DNA from 2 places in the Marivirga salinarum genome. Region 1 is predicted to be linked to the other one. Evidence: riboswitches for the same ligand, from Rfam matches in the RefSeq annotation. Region 1 holds a riboswitch; the other holds the start of a gene.
The links. Region 1 has a riboswitch for thiamine pyrophosphate ahead of pnuC (nicotinamide riboside transporter PnuC). Riboswitches for the same ligand answer to the same signal wherever they lie in the genome.

Region 1 (16,720 bases):
TAATGATCTGATTTATAAAATGGGGGCTGAAATCGCTCGTCAGGCTAAATTAGTTGGCGTTCATGTCAATTTTGCCCCTGTTGTGGATATCAATAACAATATTAAAAATCCTGTGATCGGAAATCGTTCCTTTGGGGAGGACAAAGTAAATGTGGCACAAAAAGGAGTTGCTTATATGAGAGGCATGCAAGACAATGGTCTCTTAGCTAATGCAAAACACTTCCCTGGACATGGAGATACTGACTCAGATTCGCATATGACTTTGCCAGTTATCAATCACAGCACAGAAAGAATGAATGAAATAGAATTGTATCCCTTCAAAAAGCTGATTGAAAATGAAGTGAACAGCATGATGGTGGCACATTTGCATATTCCTGCTTATGACAATACGCCCAATAAAGCTACTACCCTATCCAAAAATGTGGTCACTGATTTATTAAAAGAAGAATTAGGTTTTGATGGATTGATATTCACTGATGCTTTAAATATGAAAGGTGTTAGTGATTTTTATGCACCAGGAGAAACTGACCTATTAGCCTTCAAAGCAGGAAACGATGTTTTACTATTCCCTATGAATGTTCCTAATGCCATCAAAATGATAAAAGATGCCATTAAAAAGAATGAAATACCTGAAGAAAGGTTAGAAGAAAGTGTGAAGAAAATCCTACACGCAAAATATAAATTAGGGCTTCATAAAGGCTTTGAGAAATTAAATGTTGAGAATATACATGAAAAACTCAATTCTACTGAAGCTGAAAATCTAAACGAAAAACTATATGCCGAAGCTGCCACTTTGGTGAAAAATGAAAAAGATTTTCTTCCTATTCATATTTTGGATACCACCAATTTTGCATCTCTTTCATTGAGAGGCAATAACAATAGTACATTTCAACAATATTTAAATAAATATGCTGATTTCACTCACTATCATTTATCTAAAGAGAATATGAATTTAGGTGATTACAGTCAGCTTATGAATCAACTAAGCCAATATGAGACCGTGGTGGTTGGCTTGCATGGAATGAATAATTCAGCTTCAAAACGGTTTGGTTTAAAATCTGAAGACTTATTATTTCTTCAAAATCTGTCAGAACAAGCAAATGTAGTCTTGACAGTTTTTGGCAATGCTTACAGTTTGAAGTATTTACAATCATTTCAGCACATTTTGATGATGTATGAGGATAATGAAATTACTCAGAAATTAGCTCCTCAGATGATTTTTGGTGCAAAACCAACAAAAGGGAAATTGCCAATTTCGGCTGCTCCTAACATGAAAGCGGGGACTGGAATCAATACCAAAACCCTGAATAGATTTGGTTATAGTAATCCATTAGATGTGGGAATGGACCCCAAAATACTAGCAGAAATTGATGCAATTGCACAAGAAGCTATTGAAACAGAAGCTACTCCAGGCGGTCAAATATTGGTTGCCAAAGATGGTCAAATCGTATATGAAAAAAACTTTGGGTATCAGACTTATCACAAATACTCAAAAGTAGAGGATGAAACCATTTATGATTTGGCTTCCATCACAAAAGTGGCAGCCACATTGCAAAGCATTATGTTTTTGTATGATAGAGGAATTATTGATTTAGATGAAAAAATCAGTACATATCTGCCGGAGTTGAAAAAGAGCAATAAACAAAATATGACCTTGCGAAATATTTTGACGCACCAAGCAGGATTAATTCCTTATGTTCCATTTTGGAGGCAAACACATGATATGTTTGGATTGAAAACTCCCTTATATCAAAACCATGAAGCCTCTCTTTACCCTAACCAATTGGCTTCAGGACTTTACGGTCATCAGGTTTTAGGCGATTCCATTTGGCAATGGGTGATTGATTCAGAATTGCTTGAAAAGCCTAGGTGGCAAAAAGGTTATGATTACAGATATTCAGATATGGGATATTATATTATGCAAAAAATAAGTGAACGCATGACTAATATGAGTTATGAAGACTTGTTACATGAGAATTTTTATAAGCCAATGGGAATGACCACAATGGGATTCCTTCCTTTATGCCGATTTCCTGAGAGTCAAATTGCCCCAACTGAAAATGACTTAATATTTAGAAATGATCTGATAAAAGGCTGGGTACACGATCAAGGCGCTGCAATGATAGGAGGTGTCGCAGGGCATGCTGGTTTATTTAGCAACGCTAAAGATCTTGCTATTTTAATGCAAATGAATTTATGGGATGGTACTTATGGTGGTGTTCGATATTTCAGTAAAGGGACTGTTCCTTATTTTACAAGAAAACAATTTGATGAAAATAGAAGGGGGTTAGGCTGGGACAAACCTGTTGAAGAAGAAGGACCCTCTCCTACTTCTCATTATGCTTCCCCTTTAACTTTTGGTCATACTGGCTTTACTGGAACTGCAGCTTGGGCAGACCCTGAGTTTGGATTAGTTTTTATTTTCTTGTCTAATAGGGTTTATCCTGATGCCAATAATAGGAAACTGATTACGTCCAACATTCGAACAAGAATAATGGATGTGATTTATCAATCTATTTTTGAATATGAATCAGAGCAAGAAGATTATGTGAATTGAATAAGTCAATTCTAAAATTTTAAACATAATTGCAGGGCATTACGTTTTACTTCTCATCTTATCAAAGAAGTTTTATTTAACTAAAAATAAATGAATATAGGTATTGTTTGCTATCCTACCTTTGGCGGAAGCGGAGTTGTAGCTACAGAATTAGGGAAAGCTTTAGCTAAAAATGGACATAATGTACATTTCATCACTTATTCGCAGCCTACTCGATTAGACTTTTTCAACGAAAATTTATTTTATCATGAGGTTGATATAAGAACTTATCCCTTATTTCAATATCCCCCTTATGAACTAGCACTAGCTAGCAAAATGGTAGATGTTGCTCAGCATGAAAAATTAGATTTATTGCATGTACACTATGCAATCCCTCATGCTTCTGCAGCTTATATGGCAAAGCAAATATTAAAAGAGAAGAATATTAATATTCCTGTGGTGACCACTCTACACGGTACTGACATCACGCTAGTAGGAAAAGATCCATCATATGAACCTGTAGTAACTTTTAGCATCAATAAATCAGATGGCGTTACTGCAGTTTCTGAGGACTTAAAAAAGGATACCTTAGAGCATTTTGATATATATCAGCATATCGAAGTGATCCCTAATTTCATTGATTTAAATAGATTTAAAAGACAGAAAAAAGAGCATTTCAAAACAGCTATTTGCCCAAATGGCGAAAAACTACTGGTACATACTTCCAATTTTCGAAAAGTGAAAAGAGTAGAAGATGTAATCCACGTATTCAATAATGTTAGAAAAATAATTCCTGCAAAATTACTATTGGTAGGTGATGGTCCTGAAAGAATCAAAATGGAAAAGCTCTGCAGAGAATTAGGCACTTGTGAGGACATCCGTTTCTTAGGAAAAATGGAGGCAGTAGAAGAAGTTTTATCAGTTAGTGATTTATTCTTAATGCCTTCTGAAAAAGAAAGTTTTGGCTTGGCCGCATTGGAAGCCATGTCTTGTGAAGTCCCTGTACTTTCTTCAAATGCAGGAGGAATTCCTGAATTAAATATTAACGGAGTAACAGGATTTACTTGTAATGTGGGAGACGTTAAAGACATGACCGAGAAGGCTTTGTATATTTTAGCTGATGAAAATTTAAATAAATTTAAATCGGCAGCACTTGAACGAGCTAAGAAATTTGACATTACCAACATCCTTCCTCTTTATGAGAATTTTTATGACAAAATTTTAAACAAAGAATTAGCCGAAAGGTCATCCTAAAATCTTATATCGGAACAAATCCTAGGGTTAGTCGTTAAAATCCCATAGTTAATCGATGAACAACTTTTTTAAAATTGTCACTTTTATTTGATTATGGATATAGCAGAAGACAGAAAAATCAAGGGTTCAGGAACAAAAAACTTATTCGAGAACCCTATACTAGAAAAATTAACTAGAAGCCATTTTTCGGTTCCTTTAACTATTTTAGCTATCATTTCAATCTCTCTTGCTTACCTATCTTTCACTCAATTCAATATTGCGACCACAACTTTTGTAATCCTATTTGTTTTGGGTTTCTTCAGCTGGACTTTAGGAGAGTATTTGATACATAGATATGTATTCCACATGGATGATGACAAAAGATGGAAAAGATGGATTACCTATACTTTCCATGGAATCCATCATGAGTATCCAAAAGACAAAGACAGAATTGTAATGCCACCGGCAGGCGCAATAATCATTAGCAGTATTATTTTTGGTGGATTTTGGATAATAATGCAGAATTATGCATTTGCTTTTGTACCAGGATTTTTGATCGGCTATTTGGCTTATGCTTTTGCACATTATGCCATACACGCTTATCAACCACCCAAAAATTTCTTAAAATGGTTGTGGATTTACCACAGTATTCATCACTATAAGCATCCAGACAAATATTTTGGGGTTTCAACTCCAATCTGGGATTATATTTTCAATACTATTCCCAAAAAGAAAAAATAATGGCATCAGTTAGCATTTTAGGTTGCGGATGGTTAGGATTCCCTCTTGCAAAAAAATTAATAGCGCAAGGATATGAAGTAAAAGGAAGCACAACAACCGCTTCAAAAATGGAAGAATTGAAAGAGGCTAAAATTAATGCTTTCAACATTGATTTACCAAATGATGATTTAGGAAGTGAGTTTTTTAATTCTGATTATTTAATTATCAATATCCCACCAAAAACTTCCAAAAAAGGGGTAGATCATCATATTGAAAGCTTAAAACCAATAATAAAATACATTCCTCCTACTCAAAAAATAATTTATATTAGTGCCACTTCTGTCTATCCAAAAGTTGATCATCCAATTGATGAAGAACATGAACTTGATCATCAATCTGAAAGAGCACAAGCTTTAATCCAAGCCGAACAACTTTTGCTTAACGAATTTAAAGAAAGGTTAACCATTATCCGATTTGGTGGTCTTTTAGGATATGAAAGAATTCCAGGAAGGTATTTTTCTGGGAAACCTTTAGCACAACACGAACAAAAGGTAAATTATATTCATAGAGATGATGCTGTTGGAATTATTCAGGCTGTCATAAAGCAAGAAAAATGGTCAACTATTATAAATGGGACAGCTCCAAAACATCCAACTAAAAAGGAAGTGTTTTTAAAAAATGCGAAAGATTATGGTTTCGAAGCCCCTCAATTTGAAAACATAAAACAAGAATTGACAAACCGAATTATTGAAAGCTCCAAAATTGAATATATCTTAGATTATTCATTCACATACCCTGATCCACTGGATTTTTTTTATATTAATTAAAGAAATGGCTTTTTAAAGATTTTATTATTTAGTATCATTCGGAAGTTTTATCAAAATCTATGTGTACGCTAACATATTTACCACTTTCCGAACAGCAATATATATTAACCACCAATCGTGATGAAAGCCCTGATAGAGGTCACGCTGGCTTCCCATCATATCATCATGTTGAAGGTAAAAATATAGTATTCCCTCAAGATCCTAAAGCAGGAGGTACTTGGGTTGCCACTTCTGACAATGGAATTAGTGTATGTTTATTAAATGGGGCTAATGCACCTCATGATTTTAATCCTCCTTATCGGATGAGCAGAGGAATGGTAGTTATGGAAGCCATTGAATGCATAAAACCAGATGAATTTTTCAAGAATTATGATTTCACGGATATAGAACCATTTACTATGGTAGTGCTTTTCCATGATCCTGAATTAAGAATACTCGAATTCAAATGGGATGGTAAAAATACATTCATAGAAGAAAAAGACCCTAAAAAACCACACATTTGGGCTTCAGCTCAACTTTACACAAAGGAATCTATTCAAAATAGAAATGAATGGTTTAAAGAATGGTTGAAAGACAATAAAGAATATACTGTTGAAGCTATCAGAGATTTCCATAGAAATGCTGGTTCAGGTGATTTGAAAAATGATATGGTGATGGATAGAGAAGAAGTGAAAACCGTTAGCATCACGAGTATTTGTTCTTTAAAAGGAATCGTCAATATGGCTCACCAAAATTTATTAGTAAATAGCCAACAAGAAATTAGCTTATCGCAACATGTGAATCAAGAATTCTCACATCATATTTTATAAGAGGTTTTTATAAATCCCTTTAAAACACCTTTCAGGATTGATTTTATACCTTTAGAAAATCTAAAATACATTTCCGATAAATTTTAGTAGATAACAGTAACATTCATCTTCTTATATTAGTTAAGTTTGAATATGTTAGGTTACAGATTTACAAAATATTTAGCCCATAAGGATTTATCAGACACTACTTTTGATCAATTATTCAATGTATTCAATGAATTGTTGATCATAACGGGGGGTGATGTTAGTGAGGCTTTAAGTTGGCTCACCAATATTGATAAACAATACAACATCACAGATGGACAATATGGAATGGGCGATTTCATAGAAGATTTAAAAAACAAAGGATTTATCTCCGATAAAACGCCTGATGGTTCTTTTGAGATTACAGCCAAAACTGAGCAGAACATCAGAAAAAATGCTTTGGAAGAAATCTTCGGCAAACTTAAGAAATCAGGAAAAGGAGAACATAAAACCAACTTTACAGGCTTAGGAGAAGAACCAGGCACGGATAGAAGAAATTATGAGTTTGGTGATTTATTACATCAGATTTCCATGACGGATTCTTTAAGAAATGCTCAAATCAACCATGGATTAGGTGATTTCATGCTTACAGAAGATGATTTGGAAGTAGTTGAAAGTGAATACAAAACACAAACTTCCACTGTCTTGATGATTGATATATCGCATTCCATGATTTTGTATGGTGAAGATAGAATTACGCCAGCTAAAAAAGTAGCCATGGCTTTAGCCGAACTCATCACCAAAAAATATAAAAAGGATACGCTTGATATCATTGTCTTTGGAAACGATGCTTGGCAAATTCAAATTAAAGATTTGCCCTATCTGCAAGTTGGTCCTTATCACACGAACACCATAGCAGGATTGGAATTGGCTATGGATCTATTGAGAAGAAGGAAAAATAAAAACAAGCAGATTTTCATGATTACAGATGGGAAACCTACTTGTATGAAGCAAGGCATCAAATATTATAAAAACAGTTTTGGGCTAGATCCAAAAATATTAAATAAAACACTTAATCTGGGGGCGCAATGCCGAAGGTTAAATATCCCAATCACCACCTTTATGATTGCTTCTGATCCTTATTTGCAAGAATTTGTAAAAGAATTCACTACCGTTAATAATGGAAATGCTTATTACAGCAGCTTACAAGGCTTAGGTAACTTAGTGTTTGAAGATTACAAAAGAAATAGAAAAAAAAGATACTGAAAATAATTATATGAGCTACGATAAACTCACTTCGCAAGATAAATTAAAAATTACTACACTTAAAGGATTAATGGAAAGCGGTTATCAACCGAAACCAGTAAAAGAAGAACTCAGACAAAATCTCATAAAAAAAATGAAGGCTGGTGAGAATGTTTTCGAAGGCATTTGGGGTTATGAAGACACAGTTATTCCAGACATTCAAAGAGCCATTCTATCTCGTCATAATATTAACTTATTAGGCTTAAGGGGGCAGGCAAAAACCAGAATTGCCCGAATGATGACCTTATTACTTGATGAATACATTCCAGTTCTCAAGGGGTCTGAATTGAATGATGATCCGATGCACCCAATTTCCAGACAAGCTTTGGACATCTTGGAGGAAAAAGGAAATAATGCAGCTGTTGCCTGGATGCATAGAGATGAGCGATATACTGAAAAATTAGCAACTCCGGATGTATCCGTTGCCGATTTGATTGGTGATGTTGACCCCATTAAAGCTGCTACTTTAAAATTACCTTATTCTGATGAGAGAGTTATTCACTATGGATTAATTCCTCGTTCACATAGGGGAATTTTTGTCATCAATGAATTGCCCGATTTGCAAGCTAGAATACAGGTAGCTCTCTTCAATATTTTACAAGAAGGTGATATTCAAATAAGAGGTTTTAAATTAAGATTACCCTTAGATCTACAATTTGTATTTACCGCAAACCCTGAAGATTATACGAATAGAGGTAGTATCATTACTCCTTTGAAAGATAGAATTGATGCCCAGATTATAACGCATTATCCAGAAACGATTGAAATAGGTAGAAAAATCACCACTCAAGAAGCTGCCATTAAAGATGAACAGAATGAGGCAGTTGAATTGAATGAGCTCTCTAAAGATTTGATTGAGCAAATAGCAATAGAAGCAAGAAATAGTGAATACATAGATGAAAAAAGCGGTGTTTCAGCAAGATTAACTATCTCCGCATTTGAAAGCTTAGTAAGTGCTGCTGAGCGAAGATCATTAATTAATAAGGAGCCAAAAGTATATGTCCGTATGTCTGATTTTACTGGAGTTGTTCCGGCCATTACGGGTAAGGTGGAATTAGTATACGAAGGGGAGCAAGAAGGCCCTGGCATAGTTGCCCAAACTTTAGTAGGGAAAGCCATTCGCTCCCAGTTTGATGATTATTTTCCAAATCCAGAGGAATTGAGAAAAGATAGGGAAAAGAAAAATCCTTATAAGCCCATAAGCAAGTGGTTCAATGATGGAAAAAAAATCGATTTATTCCATGATGATAATGAAAAAGAATATCATAAAAAACTGGATAGTATTCCTGGGCTAAAAGACTTAGTAAAAACTCATCATAAAAAATTGAATGAGAAAGAAACATACTTTATGATGGAATTTGCTCTGCATGGTATGGCAGAATATAGTCTTTTAAGTAAACATGCATTAGCAACCGGACATAGCTTTAAAGACTTACTAAGCAGCATGTTAAATTTTGAAGATTCATCTGAGAGTGATGATGATTTTAACATTTAATTGTATATTTGAAATGGAACCATTGAATTAATTATAAACTTGAAGATAGCTGATAACCTTATTGGGGAGATAGAGGATTTGCTGGCTGAGGCTCATCAAATATCAAAAGAGAGTGTACCAAATGCTATAAGCTTAACTGAAAAAGCGCTTTTTAAATCTCAAAAAATAAAAGAAAAGAATGCCATTCATGCAAATGCTTTAAACCAACTTTCTTCACTACAAAGAAGAAATAAAGAGTTTACTACAGCTAGATCATTGGCAGAAAGAGCGCAATTAATATCCAATAAAATCAATTACGATAAAGGGAAAGGTGATGCTTGCTATAACATTGGATTACTATTAAAAGAACAAGAAAAGTACAGTGAAGCTTTACCTTACTTAACTTATGCACTTCATTTATATGCTAAAATTAAAAATCATGAATTTCACATAAAATCTCTATGCCTTTTAGGGAATTTATATGAAGGTTTTCATGATTTCAAAAATGCATTTCTAGCTTATGAAGAAGCACTTGCAGAGGCTGAGGAACATCAAAACATCAACTTAATCAGCGATATCTATTTAAGCCTAGCAAGTATTAATTTAAAATCTAATAAAGTTTCCAAAGCTTCACAATTAATAGAAAAATGTATTAAAGTAAAAGAAGAACTCCAGCAGGAAGAGAAGCTTGCAAGTGCTTATTATCTGGCTGGGAAAATTAAATCCAAAGCCGGAAAGCTTGATAAAGCCGGCTATCATTTTATGATTGCTTTATCTCTATTTAACCAACACAATATAGAAGCGGGTATGGTAGAGAGTATGGAGAAATTAGGAGGAGTTTATTTCAAGCAAGGAAAGATTAAGGAGGCTATCGACTTATTAGAAGAAGCAGTAAAAATAGCTGAAAAAAGTAATCTAAAAATCAGTTTATTTAAGTGTCATAACCTTCTTTTTCAATGTTTTAAGCCTGTCAACACTTCAAAAGCACTTTTTCATTTAGAGGAATACGTAAAACTGAAGGAAGAGGAAAATAATAAATACATCAAAAATTTAGTAGATGGCTATGAGGTGATTTCCCATATGGAAGATTTAGAGAAAGATGCCGAAATAGAGCAAGAAAAAGCCTCAATAATAGAAAAGAAAAATACCGAATTAGATTCATTTTTCTATAGAGTTTCCCATGATTTGAAAGGACCCATTGCATCTCTTTTGGGTTTAAGTGAATTAGTTGATAAAGATATCAAAGATCCTGATGCAAGACATTTCTTTAAAATGTATGATCATCAAATCAGAAGATTGAATATGATTGTAATGGAGCTCATCAACATCACAGAATTGAATTATAGAGATATTAAGCTTACTCCAATCAATTTTTATGAGATTGTAGACAATTGTATTTCAGCTTATGCGTATCTTCCTAACTACTCCAAGATAAGTTTTACCATCGATATAGAGAGCAATTTATATTTTAAATCTGAGTGGTATATTATTAATACTATTTTACAGAATTTGATTGAAAACAGTATTAAATATATTGATATTAATAAAAATCAGCCTAAGGTAGATGTAGTAATTTTTAAGCGAAAAGATCATGTCATATTAAAGGTAATAGATAATGGGCATGGAATTGAACCTGAACATATAAATAAGATATTTGGAATGTTTTACAGAGCCAGTGAAGAGGGATCAGGAACAGGTTTAGGTCTATTTGTTTTAAAAAGAGCAATTGAACGTTTGAAAGGTGACGTATCAGTACAAAGTGAACCGAAAGTAGGGAGTACATTTGAAGTTAAAATCCCTTTAGCTAAAGAAGAATTAAATTAACTTCAAGTTTTAAAAACTAATTTTTCAACCTTCTGGAAGTATTACTAACTGCTAATGGATTAATCAGTTTATTATCTCTTACCTTGATGGACGTAGTTTTAAGTATAGGTAATATAATATCCTATCAATTTGATGTAATCAACATCTCACAAATCAACAAGGTAAAGCAAGAACATTAGGATTGACTTTAGCTTTTGTCATGAGAATTGCCTTATTATTTGCAGTATCATGGTTAATTGGTCTTACTCAACCACTCACCACAAAATATCTGGTTTTGAACTCACATATCGAGATATCTTCCTAATGCCAGGCGGACTATTTTTAATTTATAAAAGTACAATTGAAATCCACCATAAATTAGAAGTAGAAGAAATTGATGTAAAATCTAAATCCAAAGCAAACAGCTTTTCTTCCGTAATATTTCAAATCATTCTATTAGATGCTGTATTTTCATTTGATTCCATATTAACTGCAGTTGTTTTAGTAGATAAAATGTAAAACCTCAGTATGCGAAAAAATAAAGACCTGTTAAATTTAAAAAAACGCATAAAAGAGTAATCTAAACCTTTTTTCTTTTTGTATATATTCTCCTAACTTGTGCCATCAATTAAGGGGTGCCTCATAATAACGGGCTGAGAACATACCCTGGACCTGATCCTGATAATGCAGGCGTAGGAATCAATGATATAGCAAATGGAAATTTTAAATGAATTGTATTATGGCCTCCTCAATATGGGATGGCTCGAAGGATTAGGTGTATTTTTTGGCATCTTATATATCTATTTTGCAGCCAAAGAGATGATCTGGTGCTGGTATGCTAGTTTGGTAAGCGTAAGTATTTATTTAGTTATTTGCTATCAAGTTCAGCTTTACGCAGAAATGGGATTAAACTTCTATTATTTAGGCACAACAGTATATGGTTGGTGGCATTGGAGAAATCCCAATAGAAAAGAAAAGGAGTTACCTATCTCTAAAATGAAATTAAAAGAGCATGTTATATTTATCATTTCAGGGATCCTTTTCACTTTTGGACTTGCTTACTTTTTGGTAGAAAACACAGATGCACAACTCCCCTATTTAGATTCTTTCACAACCATTTTTAGTGTATTGACCACCTTATTGGTAACACGAAAAGTATTAGAAAATTGGCTCTACTGGATCGTTATTGATGCCGTAGCGGTTTACATTTATTTCCAAAGAGAATTATTTTTAACATCTCTCTTAATGGCGGCTTATGTAATTATAGCAGCAGTAGGTTATTTCAACTGGCGCAAACTTTACCATACCAAATACGCATGATTAAAATTGCAATAATAGGACCTGAAAGTACTGGTAAAAGTACCTTAACAAAAGGATTAGCGAATTACTTTCAGGAGCTATATGTGCCTGAATACGGACGACAATATCTAGAAGAAAATGGCAGTCAGTATGAGAAATCTGATCTACTGAAAATTAGTAAAGGCATGCTTGGAGCTGAAAAAACGCAAGCTAAAAATGCTCAACACTTTTTATTCTGTGATACAGATTTGATCATGATGAAAGTGTGGTATGAAGTGAAATATGGACAATGTCATCCATTTATTTTGGGGAAATTAGCTGAAAATCCATACGACTATTATTTGTTATGTGCTCCTGATCTTCCTTGGGAAGCAGACCCTTTAAGGGAAAATCCAAATATAAGAGAAGAGCTTTATGAACGCTATCAAAGGGAGTTGGAAGAATATGGCGTTGAATATTCTATAATTTCAGGAGAAGAAGGTAGGTTAAAAAAAGCAATTGAGGTGATTGAGAAATTGAAATAAGGAGAGCATTGTATTACTACTCTCCTTATCTCCTTTATTTATTTTTTAATTAATTTTTGCTGCGCTCTATAGCTGTTAGTTTCTACTGTTATAAAGTAAACCCCAGCATTTATTTCACTTAATGGAATTTCTAACTTTTTCTCATTTTGGAAGTCATGTAATCCATTATAAATTGCTTTTCCTGTCAAATCGGTGATCACCACACTACTCAACCCAAGGTACTCATCCCCAGTGTATTTAAGGTTTAAGTCATTTCGGATTGGATTAGGGTAAGCTCTAAACCCAACAGCTGATAATCCTCTGCGGTTTGAAGTAAGCGTTATGCCTTCTGATTTCACACTACAAAATTCTGTGGATACTTCAACTGAGTAGACCCCAGACCTATCTATTGAAATGGATTGGGAAGTAGCGCCATTAATAGGTTCGCCATTAAAGAACCATTGATTACCTTCTTCATAATTGGAACTCAACCCACTTTCTGTTAAGGTAATGATTGCTGGCTCCATATTTTCAATATAAAGCGTGGTGGTATCTGATTCTATACTATCACCTTCTGCTTTCAGTATGATTGAGTAATAATCAGTTGGCAAATTCTTCGGTAATGATAAACTGAATAAATTATTATTTAAATCTATCGACTCCAATTCTAAATTTTGTTCATTTCCTGAATTATCTAAAAGCAAAGCATAATAATTAAATGAATCACTTAAGTTGCCTAGCGTATTTTCAAATTCAATTTCAACTAATTCATCAATACAACTTTGGACAGAATCCTCGGTAAAGGTAACTTTAGCTTTCACATAGATTTCATTTGAGAAATATTCGCAGTTGGCTGCGGTTTTTGATGCATAGTAAGTTCCTTCACTAGTTAGCTGCAAAATGGAATCATTCTCTTGTGAAATCAAGGCGTCATTTCTATACCACCTTAGGTCTACCGAGTCATTAACCACTAATTTATTATTATTTCTAGTGATTTCAATTTCTTGAATCGGTTGAATATTTAGTGAGTCTATGTATATTTTAAAATCACTTCCCAGCTCAGGAATCATAGAGAAATAGTGCATGCCTGAATCCAAATCCTCAGGTAGACTCACTATCATTAAACCATCCTCCTCACTTATTACATCCAAAAGTGTACTATCACTCATACCTAAAGAATTTGAAATGATTGGAATAGCTGAATTATCACCTTCATTAGTTCCAGTGTAGTTGTAATAGATTTTTATATTTGCACCCATGCAAATCTCTTCACCCTGCAAGGAATTATTTGGTAAATTGAAACCATTTATTTTATAACTCGCATCTTGTGTTTTGAAGCTACCTGTTAAGGCATTTTCATTTACTACTCTAGCTACAGAATTCTCTCGATAATTAAAAATAGCATAGTGATATTCAGTTGATTCCTTTAACCCTTCCAAATAATAATTCATGTCAGAATAATTATCATTGAAGTATATTCTGGCTCCATCTTCAAGACTATCTAATTCAGTAAAATCAACTACATATCCTGAAGTATTCTGATTCTTAATGCTATCTGTAGCCAAACTTAAATCAACTGCTTCATTTTCCTTAATCAATATCAATGCTCCAGTCGCCACCGAATCCTGAAAAGTAAAATTTGTTGAAATAGGTTCCCGATCAAAAATTGAAAAGTTTTGCGGTAATTGAACAGGTGCATTTGGTGTTGTGTAAAATGATTTTGTAACCACATCAGAATTCATATAATTTGGATCTTCAGTTTCAGAGACATTATAAGTTAAAGCCATAACACCATACCTAGTATCTGCTTTTAAAGAATCAATGGTTATGGAATCACCCTCACCTGTATACACAATATATTGCGTATATCGATCTCCAACCCTATCACCTAAACGAAATATATTATTAGCATTCCACTTTATCCCATCATTAAAAATAGAACTTCCAAAAGATGAATATCCTTCAAAAATAGAAACTAAAGTTCTATTTCCATCACCCTTAGTCCACGTAATAGTAGCTGTGTTTTGATTCTTATCAGAAATTTCAACATTACTGGCCTGAACTGTTGGTTCATTAGCCACAACTCCATTAGATTCATAAACTATAAATTTAGGACCTTTACTATATGAACTGGCACTGGTATAACCTTCCAATACTACTGTTAATGCACCTTCAGCATTGGAGGCTTTTGGGTAATTATCTTGAAAAATACTTTCCAAATTCTCACCACGAGCACTTAATCTTGAATCCAAAATCTTATTTGCTGAAGTATCAATACCATCAAAAATGGAAACATCCATGTCAGTTTCAATATCCCGGATTTGTAAAGCTGTCAATGCAATCTTTTTAGAATTGCTATTTGGATACAATGTAACCTCACTTCTTTCAAACGGGAATTCACCTGTTTCAAATCCGTTTACACCATAAAGATTTTTGCGTCCATCAACAATAACATCTCCGCCTTCTCTGAACATTAAAATATCGTCTTTCTTGAGTGTTTTAAACTTCTTCTCTCTGCGATCTTCAGAAAAAATAACTTGATCTCCTGATTTGTAACATGAGTAGAATGACAGAATATATTCAGTATCAGGACTTAAATTTGATATATTTAAAAGAGGTCTATTAAAATCAAATTTGAAATTAGTATTTAGATACAATAATTGTTCTTCACCTGAAGCTTCTGAATAGACTGAATTAGCATTGAGATTTTCTAATTCCCCTGGTCCTTTATGAGGTTTATTTGCCTCACGTAAACTTATATACAAACCTCCAAAGGATAAATAATTATAAAGCTTTAAACTAATCTCAGTTTTGAGGCCAGTTATGATGATTGCTTCTGCTTCTGCTTCTACATCTGGAAATGAATCATTATCATTTATCCAACCCTTAGTGTTTTCTAGTAAAGCCGAGTTTTTAGCATAATACACAGCACTACCTAAAGCAAAATTATTTTTGATGTAAAAATTATCTACAATAAGCGAATCTGAGTTAGTTTTTATATTAGCAATACCATCTAATGAAGTGAGTAAAACTGTTTTTTGAGAATTATTAATTATCTCCTCTACCTGCAACGTAGATTGATTCTTTAAATACACCTTATGTATATTTAAAAAGAGAGAATCGATATCCACATTTGAATAGGTATTAAAGTAATCTCTATTCCCAGTTTCGACATAGGGTAATTTGATATCACTACTAATCGAATTAACTCCTTCCCATCTTGGCATATTATGTATAATGGAATTATTAAAGCTAATATCTTCTACACTAATAGAACTTTGAGGTTCAAATGAAACATTAGCATTGGTAATTTTTAATTCCATCAAACTAAAAACATTCTTAATATTTAAATGATTCTTACTTGGCATTATTTCGATAGAAAGAATTGTAGAAGCAATATTAGACCTAAATTTATTTCCCTCTAACGCCTGTCTTAATGTTAAGTTATCAGCAAAGAAATTGAGACTATCATTGAGTTCAAAGGATGAAGCAATATTAACTTGATCGATACTACTAGAAATATCTTCATAAACAAAACTCAATTTGTTTGGCAAACTTTTGGCATCAAAACTGAATAAAGCCATTTCTTCAGTAGAAATAACAACAGAGTCCTTTGTTGCTGAAGAAACCGAATTTTCATCGAAAATGACCTCACTACTATTATCAGGCAAAGTACTGTGTTTAGTTTTACCTCCAGAACTTGTTGCCCAATGGGATAAATCTACCCAATTTCCAGATCCATTTACCCAATAATAAGTGCTAGTATTACTTGTAGCAACATCACGTTGATAAATCTGATCATTCGTGATAGTTGAAGCTAGCTTAGTGAATCTGGCATTATATATAGTTACTGTGTAGTCAGTATTAGGCTTCAACCCTTTTATATAGTTATTACTAGGTCTATCAAAGAAATAGACTTTTTTGTTCTCAAATGTTCCTACTAATCCATTTTTTATTTCAGTGAAGCCATTTGGAAGAAGTCCACTCTCAAATGGTATGGTATTGTCTGCCACTCCCTTTTCTGAGACAACCACAACTGACTCATAAGGATAGTAATATGCCTCTGTTTCATAAGATAATTTAAAAGATACTGCATCTATTTCTGAAATAGTAAAATAACTTCCGTCAAGTTTATTTGTGCCAATTTTTGGTATAAAAGAAAATGTCTTGTGCTCAGAACTTAAATAATTTTTAGCATTCTCATCCCCATAATACTCAAGTACATAAAATTTTAAGGCCTCGGTATT
Region 2 (16,720 bases), 1.2 Mb from region 1:
TTGGATCTACGATGTTACCCCTCTTTATAATTATAATTGGCCTTTTACTTGATGTGTTTAGTAAAAGCAATTAGTAAAAGCGATAAAAAGTATGGATTTAGATCCGCTCGTCCTCCTTTGTAAGGAGGACGATACAGGAAAAGCCTACTAGCGCGCGTTGCGAAGCAAAACGCGTGCTAATAGCTATGAAAGCAAGCTAAGGTAGTTCATTACTCGACATTATCCAGAAAAGCAATATCTTTATAGCAGCATACAGAACCTCTTAAAAACCACAACTAATGGAATCTGAAAAGAAGATATTGTCTTTTTTAAAACCTGATTTGGTTGAAAAGATACTGCAAGAATCAACGGTCAAAGAATTTCCCAAAGGAACCGAAATTTTAAGAGCGCAGCAATATGTAAAGGTCTTACCCATTGTCTTGGATGGCTTAGTAAAAGTATATTCAAAATTTGAAGAGAAGGAGTTACTACTGTACTATATAGAACCTGCTCAAAGTTGTGTGATGACTTTCAATGCGGCATTGAAAAACAGCCCAAGTAAAGTCTTTGCCACTACGGAAACTGATTCAAAAATCATTTTAATTCCCGTACAGCTTTTGCCCGAATGGCTGCATCAATATCCGGACTTCAATGAATTATTTTATAATCAATACAATCTAAGATATTCAGAATTACTGGAAACTATAAGCCATTTACTATTAGACAAAATGGATAAGCGCCTGTATGATTATCTGAAAAAGAAATCTGCCCTGACCAGTACTAATTCCATTAAAATGAGCCATAGCCAGATTGCGAACGAATTAGGAACCGCTCGCGAAGTGATCACTCGAGTGCTGAAAAAGCTTGAAAATGAAGAGAAAGTGGAACAAAAGGCTGGGGAGATAAAAATTGTGGGAGAGTGGTGACCGCAGTCACTGACTAGCAATTGAGCAGTACTTATCTTTATCCTATCATAAAGCAAAACCATTTAAATTTTAAGAAGATGAAAAAAAATATGGGATCAGCAGATAGAATTATTAGAGTAATAATCGCTGCAGTTATAGGAGTTCTTTATTTCACAGGAATCATTTCAGGAACAGTAGGCATAGTGCTTTTAGTATTAGCTGGAGTATTTGTTTTAACCAGCTTGATAAGCTTCTGCCCTCTTTACGCACCTTTCGGGATTTCAACTTGCCCTATGAAAGAAAGTAAATAAGAAAACTTTCTAGATTGAATAAAAGCACTAGCGGTTCAGGTGATCAATCACTTCCTTCTTTTGGTTTAAGTGGAAGTGCATCAATTACTTTAAAAACCGCTCTTGCTTTTTTATTTCAATGATAGCTCTGCACTAGTTCAAGCGTCCGCTTGGACCCCTACTCATTCTCATCATTGGTTACGCAAATATCCAAACCTGATTGCTCAAAAGCAGATTTATAAAAGCAATCAAGTATGGGTTAGTGATATTACATATATTCAAATAAAAGAAAATTTTGCTTATTTGAGCTTACTAACTGATGCTTACTCAAGGAAAATATTAGGTCATTATCTAAGTGAAAACTTATCAAGAGAAGGACCGATAGAAGCCTTGAAAATGGCAATAAGACGGAAAGGTCAATCCTATGTGACTCATCATTCCGATAGAGGGATACAATACTGTTGTAAAGATTATGTTGATATACTCAATAACAGCTTCATTAAAATTAGCATGACAGAGAATGGAAGTCCATATGAAAATGCAATAGCGGAAAGGGTAAATGGTATCTTAAAACATGAGTTTGCATGCAATCAAGCTTTTGGCTCATTTACTGTGGCGAAAAATTTCATTGATAGAGCGATTAAAAACTATAATGGTATTAGACCACATATGAGCTGCAGTTACTTAACACCGAACATTGCACATGAAACTGAAGAGACTATAACACGAAAATGGAAGAACTACTACAAAGAAAAAGTAAAGTAATACTAGGACTATTAATCGTAGTAAAGTTATATTAGGACTATAATGTTAAACCGTAAAGTAATTTTAGGACGATACATCATGTTTTGTGAATCCTCGTTACAAACGAGGACTAGCGTGGGTATTTTTCTTCTAAGAATTTAAGAACGTGAGGTTTTACGGGTATATTTAAAAGCATAGGCTAATTTACTGAGCCTATTTGGATTGGTGCAAGTGTGGTTGGCGGTGGTGCGATAGTTGTGAGAAATTATATTTTTTCAATTAAAATTTGAACGAAATGCACGTTCTTATTAAATAAAAAGTTAAATTGTTCTTCAAAAAAATATACCTATGAAAAATTTACTTACTTTAATCACTATTCTTCTATTAGCAACTTCGAATCTAAATGCTCAAAAAGAGGCTACGACCAATGAAGGTGAAAAGGTTTTATTATATGAAGATGGAACATGGGACTATGTTGATACAAAATCTGAATCTGAACTTTCGGAGTCTACTAATTCAGATGATTGTTCTCAATACGTATCGGTTGAGGTAGATAAAATGACAGGAGACAAGTCATATGCAGGAAAAGAATTACTGATAGTATCAAAAGATGGTGGTAAGAACGGATTTGGTTTCTATTTATTGAAAAGTGACAGAGGATCTATAATAATTAGTGCACAAGTCGTTGGTGCAAGCAGCTGCATTGATGATGATGATAAAATGAATGTCTTGTTTCGAGATGGCACCAGATTGGAATTGGTAAATGATGCAAAATTCAATTGTAAAGGTAATTATACTCAATACTTTTTAGGTGTATTTGGCAAGAAAAAGCAACTAGAAATGTTTATAAATAAGCCAATCGAAACTATGAGAATTTGGACTAATGATGGATATGTTGAAGAAGATTTTACGCCAGAACAAAGTAATACTTTGATGAATACAATCAGTTGCTTAGTAAATAGTTAAACTCTTAGAATAATTTACTTTTCAACTTCAAAATTATATCTTTAATTAAATCAATCAAAACTATTATGACTTACTGAGCCTTAGTAACTTTAGATTTACCTGATGCAACAGATGATCAAAGAGAATTATTTTATAAATTTCTTTCTGAAAGGAAATGGTCTAAAATTAATAAACTTACTACCACTTGGAAATTATTATTTAAGGAAAATGTTATAAGAAATAGATGTAAAGAAATAATAGAATCAAATTTAGAAAACGCCAAGAATCACAGTAATATAAAAAAAGTGGAATATGCTTATTTGATTGGAGCTATGGAAGTAGAAATAGGGCATTTTTAATAAATGCCATTTCATTACATCTAAAATAAACTATTATTTTATGTTTAGCGTTTATAAATTAGTAATATTGCAAATATAAAGTTGCTCCTCTATGAATAAAAAATCTGAAAATAATGACTCAGTTACATTCCTTGACATACTGATCATAGTATTAGGTTTTATAGGAATATCTTCAATTTTATCGTTATTTCATGATGATAGCAGTAAAATTGTTTCCAAAAAAGGAGAGAAAATTCTTTCAAGCCCCAAAGAAATGGAAGAAATTAATAAACTTATAGATAGCAAGCAGAGTTCTGAACACTACTCTGAAATAGTGATTTAACTATAATGAATTTATCTTTAGGTTTTATAACAATCCTATTCCTAATTATTTTTCCTGGAGTAATTTTTCGTAGACTTTATTTTTATGGTGAATTTTCAAAAGAGTTTAGGTCGAATTATAATTTGATCACTTTAATTGCTATTTCATCTATTCCAGGAGTTATATTATTAATAATAACCTCACTATTATACAATTCATTTGACACAATTAATCTAGATTTTATTATAGACTATTTTAAAGAGATTAAGTCTAATGAAACAAAACCTGATGACGACACTATATATCCCATCACATTAAATGAAATATTTGCTAGTAAAATAGCTCCATTTACTGGCCTGCTCTATTCAATCAGTATTGCTTCAGGATTAGTATTAGGAAGAGCTGTCAGGAAAAGTAGAATAGATACCAAATTTAAATTATTAAGATTTAGAAACTATTGGTTCTATTTATTTAATGGACATCACACCAGTTTTAAAAAATTAAAAGGTATACAGCCTGGATCAAATAAACATCTATTTACTCGTGCCGATATTTTAATTGGCACTGGAAGTGATTCAACATTGTACTCTGGAATTGTTGTAGACTATGAGTTAAAGGAGAATGATTGTAGTTCTTTAAACAAAATCATGCTTCAAAGTGCAAGAAGATACAAAACTAAATTTGGGCGTATGTTATCAAAAGATATTCCTGGACATTTATTAATTGTTGATTGCGAGAACATGTCAAATATCAATTTGACGTATGTAAGTGAAAAAAGAGTTGGTTTACTAGAAACCAAACTTCCTGGTATTATACCAAATATTATTGGAACAACTTTAATCCTGTTAATTCCTTTATTTATTTTTGAAATTGAAAAAATAGATTGGCTTTTGTATGAATGGTATTTTGATTTACCATGGTATGCAATGATTCTGTCTTATTTATTAGTTGTAGAAGTCCTAACCCTTTTAAATCCATTTAGAGAGACGGATGACGGATATGAATGGAATGGATGGGTATACTATGTGATAAAAGTAATTGCCATTCTTTTCACATCCGTATTAATTTATTGGCTATCTTAATTTCTTATTTCTTCTTCCTACTCAGCTTACTTCTCATTACCTCAGCTTCCTCCTTCAATTCATTAAACTCTTTCAATACCTGAGAATATTTTTCTTTATCGGATTTATTTACTGATTTCAATTCATCAAAATTCATCTTAAGCTCATTTAAATTCACTTCTAAATCAGCTTTTATCAGCTTGCACTCATTATACTTCACTTGCAAGTCAACTTGATTGAGGTGGGCTGACCATTTGGTGATGAAGAGTTCACTTAGCTTGTAATTGATGTAAGCCAATAGCCAGCTGATGAAAATACTGAATAGGATACATTGCCATTCACGGCTGAAATCATAGGCCCTCATAAAATAGAAGTTGACTATAAGGGAGGAATTTCCGAAGACTACAGGTGCGGTAAAAATAGGTTCTACCTTGTTTTTTTATCCCTTAATGCTATTTTTTAAAATAAAAATAATATCTTACTAGTATAATTAATTATTCAACCAAAATAATAGCACTATGAAAAAGCTTTTCGCACTAGCATTAGTTACCCTAATTTCGTTCCATCAAGTTTTAGGACAAGAAGATAAAGAACAAAACAATTTACCTCTTGATTTAATGGTTACTGTTATCAATAATAGCATTAATGAAGCAAATTCAAGTCTTAAAGACAATCCTCTTAACATCAAAAAGGCGGTCATAACACTAAAAACGAGTTATAATGGTAGCGGAGGTGGTGGCTTCTCATTTTTTGTCAAAGCTGAAAAAAAGTGGCAGTTGGAGAAAGCTCATACTCTTACATATACCTATGAAAAACCTTCAGAGGCGAAAGAGAAAAGCATCGATAAAATGTACGATCCAATAAAATTATTTGAGAAAAAGCTTGCTGAGGCAATTTTTGAAGCAGCTGATCAATGGAATAAAGTTTCCGCTACAGTAGAGGGATTACCAAAAAAAGAATTTACTGTAGAACTTTCCTTTACCTTCAAAAAAATAACTTCCGCGGGAATTGAATTTGAAATTTTCGGTATAGGTGGTGATGGATCTATAGATTATGAAAACTCTGCAACTCATAAAATAGCTCTTACCTTTCATTAAATATTAGTAATAAAATTAATTCTATTCAAGAATAAATCCCCGTTCCCGCCATGCCTCTGCATGGTGGTCTTCTACCTTTCATTCATTATCGCCAACCCAATAAGGTAACTTTTAGATAAATGGAATTAAAATTTGACATCTTTATTCCCGATAAAAGAAAGCAATATTCGATTAGTGATATTCTAGGAATAGTTGCTATGATTCTTGCAATACTAATTCTCATCTTAAACCATTTTTTTACAATATCACAAACAATTAATCAAGCTATCTCTGGAATTCTGTTTACGGTAATGCTTTATTATTTTGTTAGGGCAGTAGTGGTGAGGGGTAAAATACAACCTCTAAAAGGAAAGTTGATGGGACAGCTAAAGTTTGGCAGCACAGAGATATTTATAAATGATCAGAAAATTGATCTCGATCAGATAAACAAGTTAGAGTTCATTTTTGGCAATTATTATTCTCAATTTAAAAGTGCACAACCGATTTTTGACCCGTATAGTGAAAACGGAACTAGTAATTGGATGACCTTATGTTTTAATAAGAAAAAACATTCAATTCAATTTCGAAGAATGTATAATGGGCAAGAAAAATATCTAAAACCATTGCTAGAATATCTCCATTTCAAAGATAAAATCTCTTTTTTAAGGTTAACCGAGATATTAGGTATTAATAAATTTGAGGAGATTCAAGAATATAAACTGGAATTGGAAAATAAATTTGATCAAAACTAAATTAAATATCAAAGACCCAATTGGAATTGATGTTAAACAAATACTTAAATTGCTATATAGTAACGATAAAATTATTTTGACAAAAAAGTACTTATGAATATTGGTTTCAAAACAAAGTTGAATTCTGTTTTTAAATGTATTTCTTTTACGTTTATTCTAATTGTGTTTTTTGGAAACAATACCATATTTGCACAAATCCAAGTGCAAGACATTTTCTACAAAGTCAATGGCGATTTTAAAACAAATAATAAAGAATCTCGAATAACTCACATTAACCATCAACTTGAAACTAATTTTACTTACCCAGAAGCCATTTTAGAATCAGGGCTAGATGGGCAAGCATTATTACATCTTTTCATTAATAACGGTGAGATTGAGAAGGTAATTAATGAGAATATTTATTTTAGCTATAAATTTTTTGAACCCGAATTTTCCATATTCCTAAAAAGAGAGTTAGATACATTTATTGAAACCACAGATGGAAAAACTGAAATATTCATGCATGTAAATTTCTTTCTTCCTAGTCGGAATAAGTGGAATTCGAAGAATTACAATAAACAAAAGTACTACAATGAGGTAAAAGATTACATGGACAATTTAGAATCTGAAGATATAGAAATAAATATAGCTGGAAAATTAAATTCTTTACTTTGCTATAATGCTCTAGATATTCAAGTAAGAGAGCTTTTACTTAGAGCTCTAACTGTTTATGACAATCAACCTAAAATTCAAGAAGCCAAAAAATATATAGTACTTTTAGAAAAGTTAAATGCTATTTAGCACCCGTACTCCCCCGTTCCCGCCATGCCTGCATGGTGGTCAATCATTTTAGGCAACTTTTCAGGTTCCATAAAAGCCCATTTAACCTCCCACCTTTCATTCATCACCGCCCATCTCCAAAGCTCTTGCATGCGTAGGTCCATCTAATCGAAAACTTTGATCCCCTGCTGGCAAATCCAATCCCCACTTCTTCATGACCGGAGCCTCCAATGATTTTTGTCTGTATTCATCAGGGGTCATGATCGGGATACCGTAAATAATCGGGAAATAACGCTGACAAGCTGAGCAAGTCAAAAGTCCCTCAATAATTTCCTCATCCTCCTGTTTAAAAATACTGATATTCAAATCGCCCTTATCAAAAGGGCAGCACATTTTCTTTATTCTTCTTCAATTGATTTTGGTGTTGGAAAGGGTCTTGTTAGATGTTCATTTGATGGGGTATTTAAGTTTTTAATGCCACAATGCGGAGCATGACGGGAAGAAGGAATTGAAATCAAAGATTCACTCAACATTAAACTCTCTTAAAACATCATAACCATATAGTATATACATTAAACTACTATACTTTTACGGTATACGCAAACTAAAATACTGAATTTAGCTTTCTTTCCTTTGTGAAAGTATGTAGTTTAGCAGGCTAATGTAAAAAATCAAAAACTTGTCTACTTCAATAGACTATTGCGTAAGACGAGTTGTTATTATAATCTAATGACTAAAAAAATAACGATTTCTGTTCTATTGCTGATTTTTACGATAACCATCAGCTATTCTCAAAGTAGAGATAAAAAACTAGGGTTAAGATATTCATCAGACTATGCTCTTTTTCAAGGAGAAGGAAAATTTGTCTATAATCCTACAGTAGGTCATAAACTTGGACTAATTAAAGAGAATGGCTCACTTACTTTAGGTGGTGAATTAGGCTACTTTAATTTTAGTCCTAAAGAAGAGGAATTTTACTATTTAACGAGTAATACCACCTATGGGACAGCCAAGTATTCTGATTATAAAATCTTATCCCTGAATCTTATTTTTTTATGGAATCTACAAGTAAATAGAAACTTTCAAATTAAGCCTGGAGTACATTCCGGATATTATTTTGTCATGTATGAGACCTCTATTTCAGATGACTTTGTAAATTCTACTGAATCATTTATTAGTGGAAGAGGCGGGATAACCCCAACTATCGAGTTCCATTATGCATTAAATGAAAATTGGTCAATTGATGCCCATTCAATGTATCATATCTTTTTTGAAATCGGTAATTCTGATCCTTCCAGTGTAAACTTTAATTCATCATTAGGAATTGCACATAGAGTTTGGTCTAACGGATTAGGGATTACTTATTTCTTTTAAACTTTTACTCTTGCAATATTCCCTATAAAATTATTAGCTGTCTAACTATCTGATTAATCTGTTTATAATGAAACTAAATACTATAAAGTTCTTTTTTGTTTGTCTTTTATTATCCTCTTGTGAGGCAGAAAACCCTTTTGTTTCTAAGGAATATATTGAACAATTAGAGGAATCATTAAAGCCGGACATTACAAATATTGCATTTATCTACGAAAATGACGTTTATTATCTTGCTGATATTGAGTCTATTCCCCAGAAGATTACTGGAACTCCTGAAAATACTAAGACTAAAATATCTGTAAGCCATAGTGGAAAAAAGTTTGCTTTTTTGAATAAAGATAACCTGATTGAGATCATCGACAGCACTGGAACGGTATTGACAATACTTTCAAGTTATACGGATGTAAAATCATTCGACTGGAGTGAAGACGACTCTACATTATATATTCTAAACGGAAATTCTTTATCTTTTTATGGGCCCGATATGGATATTCCTACATTAACTTCGCCTTCAATTCCCAACTATGCTTTTGCAGAGTTTACTTCTTTATCGATTTCTTCTGGAGGAGATTTGGCTTATACTGTAAAATACATGGGTGCCATTAATTCAGACACCTATAGATTAATACAAAAGCCAAATGATGGAAGTGATAACGAAATAATTTATTCAAATAACTCAGTGAAAGATTTTACTTATGTAAATTTCTCTTCCAACGCTCAAGATTTGGTTTTGGGAGCAAGTAACTCAATTAATGTACTCGAAGAAGTATATTTCTTCGAAGATTTAAATAATTTCCACTCTTTTACTTCTGAATTTGATCATATCACCCCTACCTACAATAGTGCTAAACAATTTATAGTTGGCGGTTATAATAATTCTAGTCAAGCCAGCGAACTTTACTTATATGCGAGAAGTCTTACGAATTCTGATGAGGATTATGTATTCGATAGTTTTTCCAATGAAAATAATCCCATTTATGTCGACTGGAAGTGATTGAAAAAGGTAAGAAGTTGCTGACCCAATTCATCTCCTGCTGGCAATTCCAATCCCCACTTCTTCATGACAGGCGCTTCCAATGATTTTTGTCTGTATTCATCAGGGGTCATAATTGGAATACCGTAAATAATAGGGAAATAACGCTGACAAGCAGAGCAAGTCAAAAGTCCTTCAATAATTTCCTCTTCCTCCTGTTTAAAAATACTGATATTCAAATCACCCTTGTCAAAAGGGCAGCACATTTTCTTTAATAGTCTGCTTTGCCTCGTTCCCGACAGGCTCTGCAAGGTGGCAAGATTGATGGAAATCTTTCCCACAAATTAAGATAGTAATGAAATATTCCAGCAGAAATTAGATTATGTACACGATAATCCTGTGGAGTACAAATATATTTCAGCAAAAGAATATGCTGGTATTAGGAAAGAATTGTTGGCTGTAGAATTGTTGGATTAGCTTGCTGATTCGCTCGCGTTTTTAGTACGCAATACGTGCGATAAGGGTGGTATTATATCGCTAAAACCACTATATTACTTTCAGTAATCAACCCTGCTCTTTTACTATATAAATATACCAAAACTGTTCATTACATATAATAATTCTCTTTTCAGAATATTTTGGTGCACAGTTTACTTTAATATACTGTTGGTAAACAGTTTAAATAATATTACTTTTAAGGTTTAGCAGTCGGTTTCTACCTACTGCAGACAGGATTTTAGCTACATAACCACTATAGATGTCAAACTTCTTTCAAGAGCTTCAAAGGCGAAATGTTATCAAATCGGCCATTTCCTATGTAGTGATCGGCTGGGCAATTTTACAAGTAGCTGATATCTTATTTCCTGCCTTTAAAATTCCAGATAGTGCGATCCGCTATGTTTTGTATGCCTTGATTGGAGGCTTCCCTATATGGGTTATTTTCGCCTATATCTATGAGTGGACGCCTGCCGGTTTTCAACGAACCAGTACGGTACAAAATGAGGCTTCTGTTCATCAGCAAACTGGAAAGCGTCTTAACTTTTTTATTTTCGGGGGGATGGCGCTTGCGATTATCTTGTTATTGGCAGATAGGGTCTTCAATTTTACTGACACGCTTGAGACTACCGATGAGAAGAAAGCGATTGCAGTATTACCTTTTGAAAACATGAGCACCGCAGAAGATGCCTACTTTGCCAAAGGAATTACAGAGGATATTCTCACACAGATTTCGCAGATTGGGGACTTACGGGTTTTGAGTAATTTCACTATTCGAGATTATGATACAGAAGGAAAAACAGTAGAGGAAATAGGAGAAGAACTGAACGTAAACTATCTGCTCACCGGAAGTATTCGAAAAGCTGGCGAGCAGCTTCGCATCACATGTCAATTAGTGCAGCTTGACCCTGAAGAGCAGGCATGGGCAGAAAATTATGACAAAAGAATGGATGACGTTTTTGCCATACAGACCCAGGTAGCCGAAGAGGTAGCACGTAATCTTAAAGCCACTTTAAGCCCTGCAGAAAAAGCCAAAATAAAGGATAAACCCACCGATAATCTTGCGGCCTACAATATCTATCTGAAAGCAAGGGAAAAATATAACACCTATGAAAATGAAAATTTTAAAGAAGCAGCCGACCTCTTCAAAAAAGCAATTGCATTAGATCCTGAATTTAGTTTGGCCTATGCGGGCCTAGCAGAGACTTATGGAATAGGATATCTTAGGGGGTTCTACACAAATTTCTTCGCAGATTCTGCCAAAAAATATGCGGAAAAAGCAACGGTTTTAGGACCTAAAAGAGCAGAAACTTGGACGGCTTTGGGAACAGCCTTCCGTTGTGAAGGAAACTATGCTGAAGCTAAGGAGAAATACCAAAAAGCACTGACTTTTAATCCTAATTATCTATTGGCATTGGCGAATTTAGCAGATATTAGTATTCGACAAAACCGGCAAGTGGAAGCGATTAGGCTCTATCAAAAAATCATCAAGTCAAATCCTTTAAATTATAAAATTTTTGCTGGCATGGGGCTTACATACTTATTGTTGGATATGCCTTCTAAATCAGCGGCTTACCTCCAGAAAGCCATTTCTTTAAAGCAAGATAACCTTGACGTAAAGTTTTATTATGCGCTCTGGCATCTGTTCTACAGCACGCCTGATCAGGCCAAAACACAAATTAGAAAGTTTAAAGCTGCAGACCCACAAAACATAAGAGTAACTGCGACATGTGCAGTTTTGGCCTTAAATGTGGACCAAACACTTGCGAAAAAGTATGTGAATGAGTTGATTCAAAGCCCTGCATTCAATCCATCGGAGTATATTGATCAAACTCATGTCTTGAGTTATTTACTAATGGAAGAAGGCAAAATTGATTCCGCTAATTACTGGCTAGACACTACTATTACTATCCTGGAAAAGAAGATGAAAGAGGGGGGTAAAAACTCAGCACTTCCGGGTCTACTTATGGAAGCTTATGCTATCAAAGGAGAAAAAGAAAAAGCCTTACACCTGCTAGACAGTTTAAATCCTGAAAATGATCCTTCCCCTCCCATTGAGTATCTGAAAAGTCCATATTATGAAGACTTAAAAGATAATGATCGCTTCCAAAAAATTATGGGGGAAAAGCAGCAGTATATCAATGCAAAGCAGCTGGAGTTGAGTCGTCAAGAATTGGAGCTTCAATAATACAGCAATTGGTTTAAGAGGACGCTTGAAGCAGACTGCAAGAGGTCATGTAGAATCTTAGGAAATACCCTCGTTCCCGCCATGTTATGCATAGTGGTCAATCATTTTAGGCAACTTTTCTGGTTCCATAAAGCATTTAACCTACCCTCCTCTTATTCATCACCACCCATCTCCAAAGCTCTTGCATGCGTAGGTCCATCTAATCGAAAGCTTTGATCACCAGCAGGCAATTCCAATCCCCACTTCTTCATGACCGGAGCTTCCAATGATTTTTGTCTGTATTCATCAGGGGTCATGATTGGAATACCATAAATAATAGGGAAATAACGCTGACAAGCTGAGCAAGTCAAAAGCCCTTCAATAATTTCCTCTTCCTCCTGTTTAAAAATACTTATATTCAAATCACCCTTATCAAAAGGGCAGCACATTTTCTTTAATAGTCTGCTTTGCATAATTTTTTATTATCTCAATCCCTATATTCTTAATACTGTAGCTTTTCTTTATATTTTTTGGCAGCTGCTTCAGGATCGGCTTCATTTAAGATGCCTGAAATAACCGCAATACCATGGAAGGGGAGCTCCTTCAATTGCTCTAAATTCTTTTGATTGATTCCTCCCGAAAGAAAAATGGGCATATTGCTGATTTTGGTTGCTTTCTTGATGCTTTCGGGCTGTACAATATCACAGCTTTCAACCGAAGGAGATGGAAAAACGGAGCAAAAACTGATATAAGACAAGCCATTTTGCTCAGCCATGAGTACGGCTTCCATATCATTCGTAACCGTAAGGCCAATATATTGGTCTTTCAGTTTGGCCTGAATAGTTGGAAAATCGGCAGGCAATCGGTCAAAATGTACCCCATCTAATCCTGTCTCTAAGGCCAAGCGCCAGTCTTGATTCATAAGCATTGGCACTTGAAAATCCATTACCAATTCTTTAGCCCGCTTAATAAATTTTAATTTGGCTTCCTTGCTCTGATTCTCAGGCCAATGATCCCAAATCTGTACAATATCAACGCCCCCTTTCAAAGCTGCCTTTAGTTTGTTCAACAAGCTTTCGTGCTCTTGACTTGGGTCAATCACCAAATAAAGTCCTGCTAGTTTTTTCATTTCCATCCTGCTTGAAATGCTTTAAAAAATGCAGCCCAATAAGGATCCACCCCATCAAAAGTAAAAGGCTTCTGCTCTCCATTGGTTTGCACTAGCTGCTTGGAAGAGCCTTCCGTAAACTCTCCAATTTTATAAGCCTCAACTCCTTCTTCTGAAAGCCCTTGGATCAAGCGGTCTTCATTTCCCGGCTTTACCGCCATCAGCATAGAACCGGCACCGATAGAGATAAAGGGGTCGATCTCAAACAAATCAGTAATCTGCTTTACCTCCTCATTCAGTTTAATCTTATCTAATTCTACTGTGAAACCGCAGCCCGAGGCATCCGCCATTTCATCCAATGCTCCTAAAATTCCGCCTTCTGTTACATCATGCATCGCATGCAATTCTTTGTTTGGCTCCAGAATGCTGGAGGCCGCTAATGCTTCTTTCAATACAGAAAGATCCCAAAAGTTATTAGCCGCAATTTCTTGGGTTTGCTTACCGCACTTTTCACTTACCGTTTTAGGAAAAGCATTGGCTAAAAGGGAAGAGGATGATAAAGCCGCATGTTTTGTCATGATAATGCTATCGCCTACTCTTGCATTATTACTGCTTACTATTTTGTCTTTCGGAGCCTGTAAAAACATGGTGCCTCCTCCGGAAATGGTAGATTCCTGACCGGGAATCTGGCCTGTATGTCCGCCCGTAATACTAATGCCTATTTTTTTGCAAAGCGTATCTATGTGGCCCCAATACAAATTAAAATCTTCCCGAGACAAACTGACCGGAAGATTGAGTACAAACTGAGCATACTGGGGAGCAAATCCGGTAGTAGACATATCATTAGCCAATAGGTGCACGGATAAGTGAGCTGAAATTTCCATACCCAGAGACGGAATCAGAGATAGCGGATCACTAGAAGTGGCCAACGCATTTCCATTACCTAAGTCAATTATGGCCGTATCAACGCCAAATCTCGGGCCGCAAATTACTTCTTCTCTTTTGGCCCCACATTTATGCAGTAAATCCTCTTTAAACACCTGAGCATCTACTTTTCCAAATTGATCATCAAAAGCCGCCATCACACATCATTAAATTGTACATATAAACCAAAGAAATCACCATAAGGTAACTTCCACTGCTGACGTGGAAACCATTTGGGTAAGCCAGTTGCATTCCACTGAATGCTATAATCCCTGTCAGGAAGCGCCTCAGCAATAAGTTCTTTTAATGAAGCAGGCGTATAGAAATTAGCCGTTACGTAATAATTGTTTTGTCCAAATAACTGCTGTACCCTTCTTCGCACCAATTTGGGTGTGTTTCGGTTCATCATCCCAAAGATAATCCCATATTTACCTACTCTTGCGGCTTCACGGATTACTTCTATTGGTCTTTTGTAGTATTCGAAAGTGGTGATAAAGGCCAGTGCGTCAAACGTATGATTTTTAAAAGGCATATGATGAGAATCGGCTAGAACAAGGTCGCCATTGAAGAGGTGAACACCCTGGGCCAGCATAAAAGGAGAAATATCACCGCCTGTAGCCTGAATCCCTATTTCATGCCACCATCTTGTAAAGCGTGTAGTGCCACAGCCATATTCCAATAAGCTTTCAACGCGGCTATCTTTCTTTATGAGTTCTTCCAGCGTTCTTTTTTGCCAAACTTCCTGGCGCTTATAAGGTCCTTCGTAATAGGCCTCGTAGTGGTCGGTATCGTCTCTGTTAAAAAACCACTCCTGCCTACCTTGCCAATTGCGCAATTCACCGGTGGCGACATCAAATTTTTCCTTTTTTGAAATTTCAGTCATCGAACTTAATATTTATGACCTTTGCATGCAGGGGAAGAGGAAGTTCGAATGGCTTTCACAATTCCTACGCTAGCATTACCTAGATCAGGTTATTTGGGTATAATCTCAGCCGTTCAGTTGGCACCCCATGTAAAATATAAGACGAAGCTAAGGATAATTAAAAACTTAAGCAATGCTTTCAAAAAATATCCCTTAGGCACAGCGTAATGGTCCAAGCGGGCGCTTGAACTAGTGCTAACTTGAAACTAACTGAAATAGTATAATGCAAGCGTCCGCTTGTGCTTATGCTATAGAAAGATCAATAAGGCAACCGTTTTGGAAAGTCCTTCAGCAGGCTTAATTGAAAAAGCTGCCGCCTACAGTAGCGGAGAAGTGACATCAGAAATTGTCATCGAATCTCAAATTAAAAATATAAAATCCCGCTTAATCTTGTAATTAATTCTACTTTTAACTTTATGAACGAAGGAATTATTAAAAACGCTTATGAAGCAATGATCAAAGAGCTTCAAACCATCATTACGGTAGCCTATATTTTTGCCGTAGGGATTGGGATGCTATTTAATTATCAGAGGTATGATGAGTTCGGAATTAATATTTTTGATTATGCCGATGTATTTGACTTTCTGATCACTCCTTTCTCTGATTTTCAAGTCTTGCTTTTTACTATGATTTCTTTGCTGTTTACTTATTTGATTTACAAGCTAGATGTGGCTTGGAAAGGGAAGTACCCCAAGTGGTATTCGCGGTTAGTATATTTTGGTTTTGACCAAAAAAGCTGGTTTGCTAACTTTCGCTATTTCACATTTTTCATAGTGCTCATTTCCTACCTATACGTATCTGCGGATTGGTATGGATCAATTTCAAAAAAGCAACTTAAAAAGCTTGATCCTATTACTATTCAATTTTCAGATGGAGAAGTAAAAAAGGGTAAAATGATTGGAAAGACGAAAGAAGTGATTTTCATCATGTATGGCAAGCAAGTGGAGGTAATCCCTATTAGCTCTTTGGTTAAAACTATAAAAATGCCTGTTCAATAAGACCCGCAAATAGTATCTACCATTGGTCCAAAAGGGCATTTTTTGTTTTTTGTTGCAGCCGGCACAGCAGCAATACTCTTTGCTTTTCACTGGGAGAAAGGGATTGCACAATTAAAGAAAGAGTAAAATAGTACCATCTACTTCGTTTCGCAGGAAAAGCCTCCGGTCTATTAATTTGATATTACCAAAAATCCATTTCGGTTCTAAAATCTAAGAATTCAATATCGTTACACTTCTTTCTCTTGCTGATTATAGCGCTTACATTAATAAGTCATGATAATTGACTATATTAAAATGTTGTAAACAAATAACAGAACTATGAATAAGAAGCTAATTGGAATAATCCTTATTGTTGCGGGTGTAGCACTAGCAATTTGGGGGTATGATGTATATGATTCAGCAGGCTCACAAATCAGTAGAGCATTTAGTGGCGACACACCTATAGAGGCATGGATAGGAATGGTTGGCGGAGGTCTTTGTATTATTTTGGGGATTAAACAGCTACGGTAAATGATACCACATACCTAGCCCAAGCATCCGCTTGGGCTATATCCATTAGCGCGCATTCGTAACGCGTGCTTACTATTC

Region 2: it holds a riboswitch for thiamine pyrophosphate, as region 1 does, so the genes downstream of both, QYS49_RS03230 (class I SAM-dependent methyltransferase) here and pnuC (nicotinamide riboside transporter PnuC) in region 1, are expected to answer to the same signal.

Annotation. Positions count from the first base shown of each region.
Region 1 is NZ_CP129971.1:1,911,781-1,928,500, reverse strand. Features, by position in the region: gene QYS49_RS08175 (serine hydrolase domain-containing protein) at 1-2,557, shown strand, start outside; gene bshA (N-acetyl-alpha-D-glucosaminyl L-malate synthase BshA) at 2,648-3,790, shown strand; gene QYS49_RS08165 (sterol desaturase family protein) at 3,884-4,510, shown strand; gene QYS49_RS08160 (NAD-dependent epimerase/dehydratase family protein) at 4,510-5,316, shown strand; gene QYS49_RS08155 (NRDE family protein) at 5,376-6,125, shown strand; gene QYS49_RS08150 (vWA domain-containing protein) at 6,258-7,355, shown strand; gene QYS49_RS08145 (magnesium chelatase) at 7,366-8,889, shown strand; gene QYS49_RS08140 (tetratricopeptide repeat-containing sensor histidine kinase) at 8,929-10,692, shown strand; gene QYS49_RS08135 (TerC family protein) at 10,921-11,190, shown strand; TPP riboswitch at 11,293-11,388, shown strand; gene pnuC (nicotinamide riboside transporter PnuC) at 11,386-11,991, shown strand; gene QYS49_RS08125 (AAA family ATPase) at 11,988-12,494, shown strand; gene QYS49_RS08120 (T9SS type A sorting domain-containing protein) at 12,533-16,720, opposite strand, start outside.
Region 2 is NZ_CP129971.1:733,893-750,612, forward strand. Features, by position in the region: gene QYS49_RS03135 (DUF3667 domain-containing protein) at 1-74, shown strand, start outside; gene QYS49_RS03140 (Crp/Fnr family transcriptional regulator) at 279-905, shown strand; gene QYS49_RS03145 (YgaP family membrane protein) at 983-1,195, shown strand; gene QYS49_RS03150 (IS3 family transposase) at 1,298-1,939, shown strand; gene QYS49_RS03155 (hypothetical protein) at 2,267-2,884, shown strand; gene QYS49_RS03160 (hypothetical protein) at 3,314-3,544, shown strand; gene QYS49_RS03165 (hypothetical protein) at 3,550-4,605, shown strand; gene QYS49_RS03170 (hypothetical protein) at 4,610-4,948, opposite strand; gene QYS49_RS03175 (hypothetical protein) at 5,103-5,681, shown strand; gene QYS49_RS03180 (hypothetical protein) at 5,801-6,412, shown strand; gene QYS49_RS03185 (hypothetical protein) at 6,506-7,192, shown strand; gene QYS49_RS03190 (Trm112 family protein) at 7,289-7,564, opposite strand; gene QYS49_RS03195 (DUF2715 domain-containing protein) at 7,901-8,545, shown strand; gene QYS49_RS03200 (hypothetical protein) at 8,613-9,539, shown strand; gene QYS49_RS03205 (Trm112 family protein) at 9,521-9,859, opposite strand; gene QYS49_RS03210 (tetratricopeptide repeat protein) at 10,276-12,201, shown strand; gene QYS49_RS03215 (Trm112 family protein) at 12,354-12,653, opposite strand; gene QYS49_RS03220 (thiamine phosphate synthase) at 12,683-13,309, opposite strand; gene QYS49_RS03225 (AIR synthase-related protein) at 13,306-14,370, opposite strand; gene QYS49_RS03230 (class I SAM-dependent methyltransferase) at 14,370-15,095, opposite strand; TPP riboswitch at 15,139-15,233, opposite strand; gene QYS49_RS03235 (hypothetical protein) at 15,551-16,132, shown strand; gene QYS49_RS03240 (DUF3185 family protein) at 16,451-16,642, shown strand.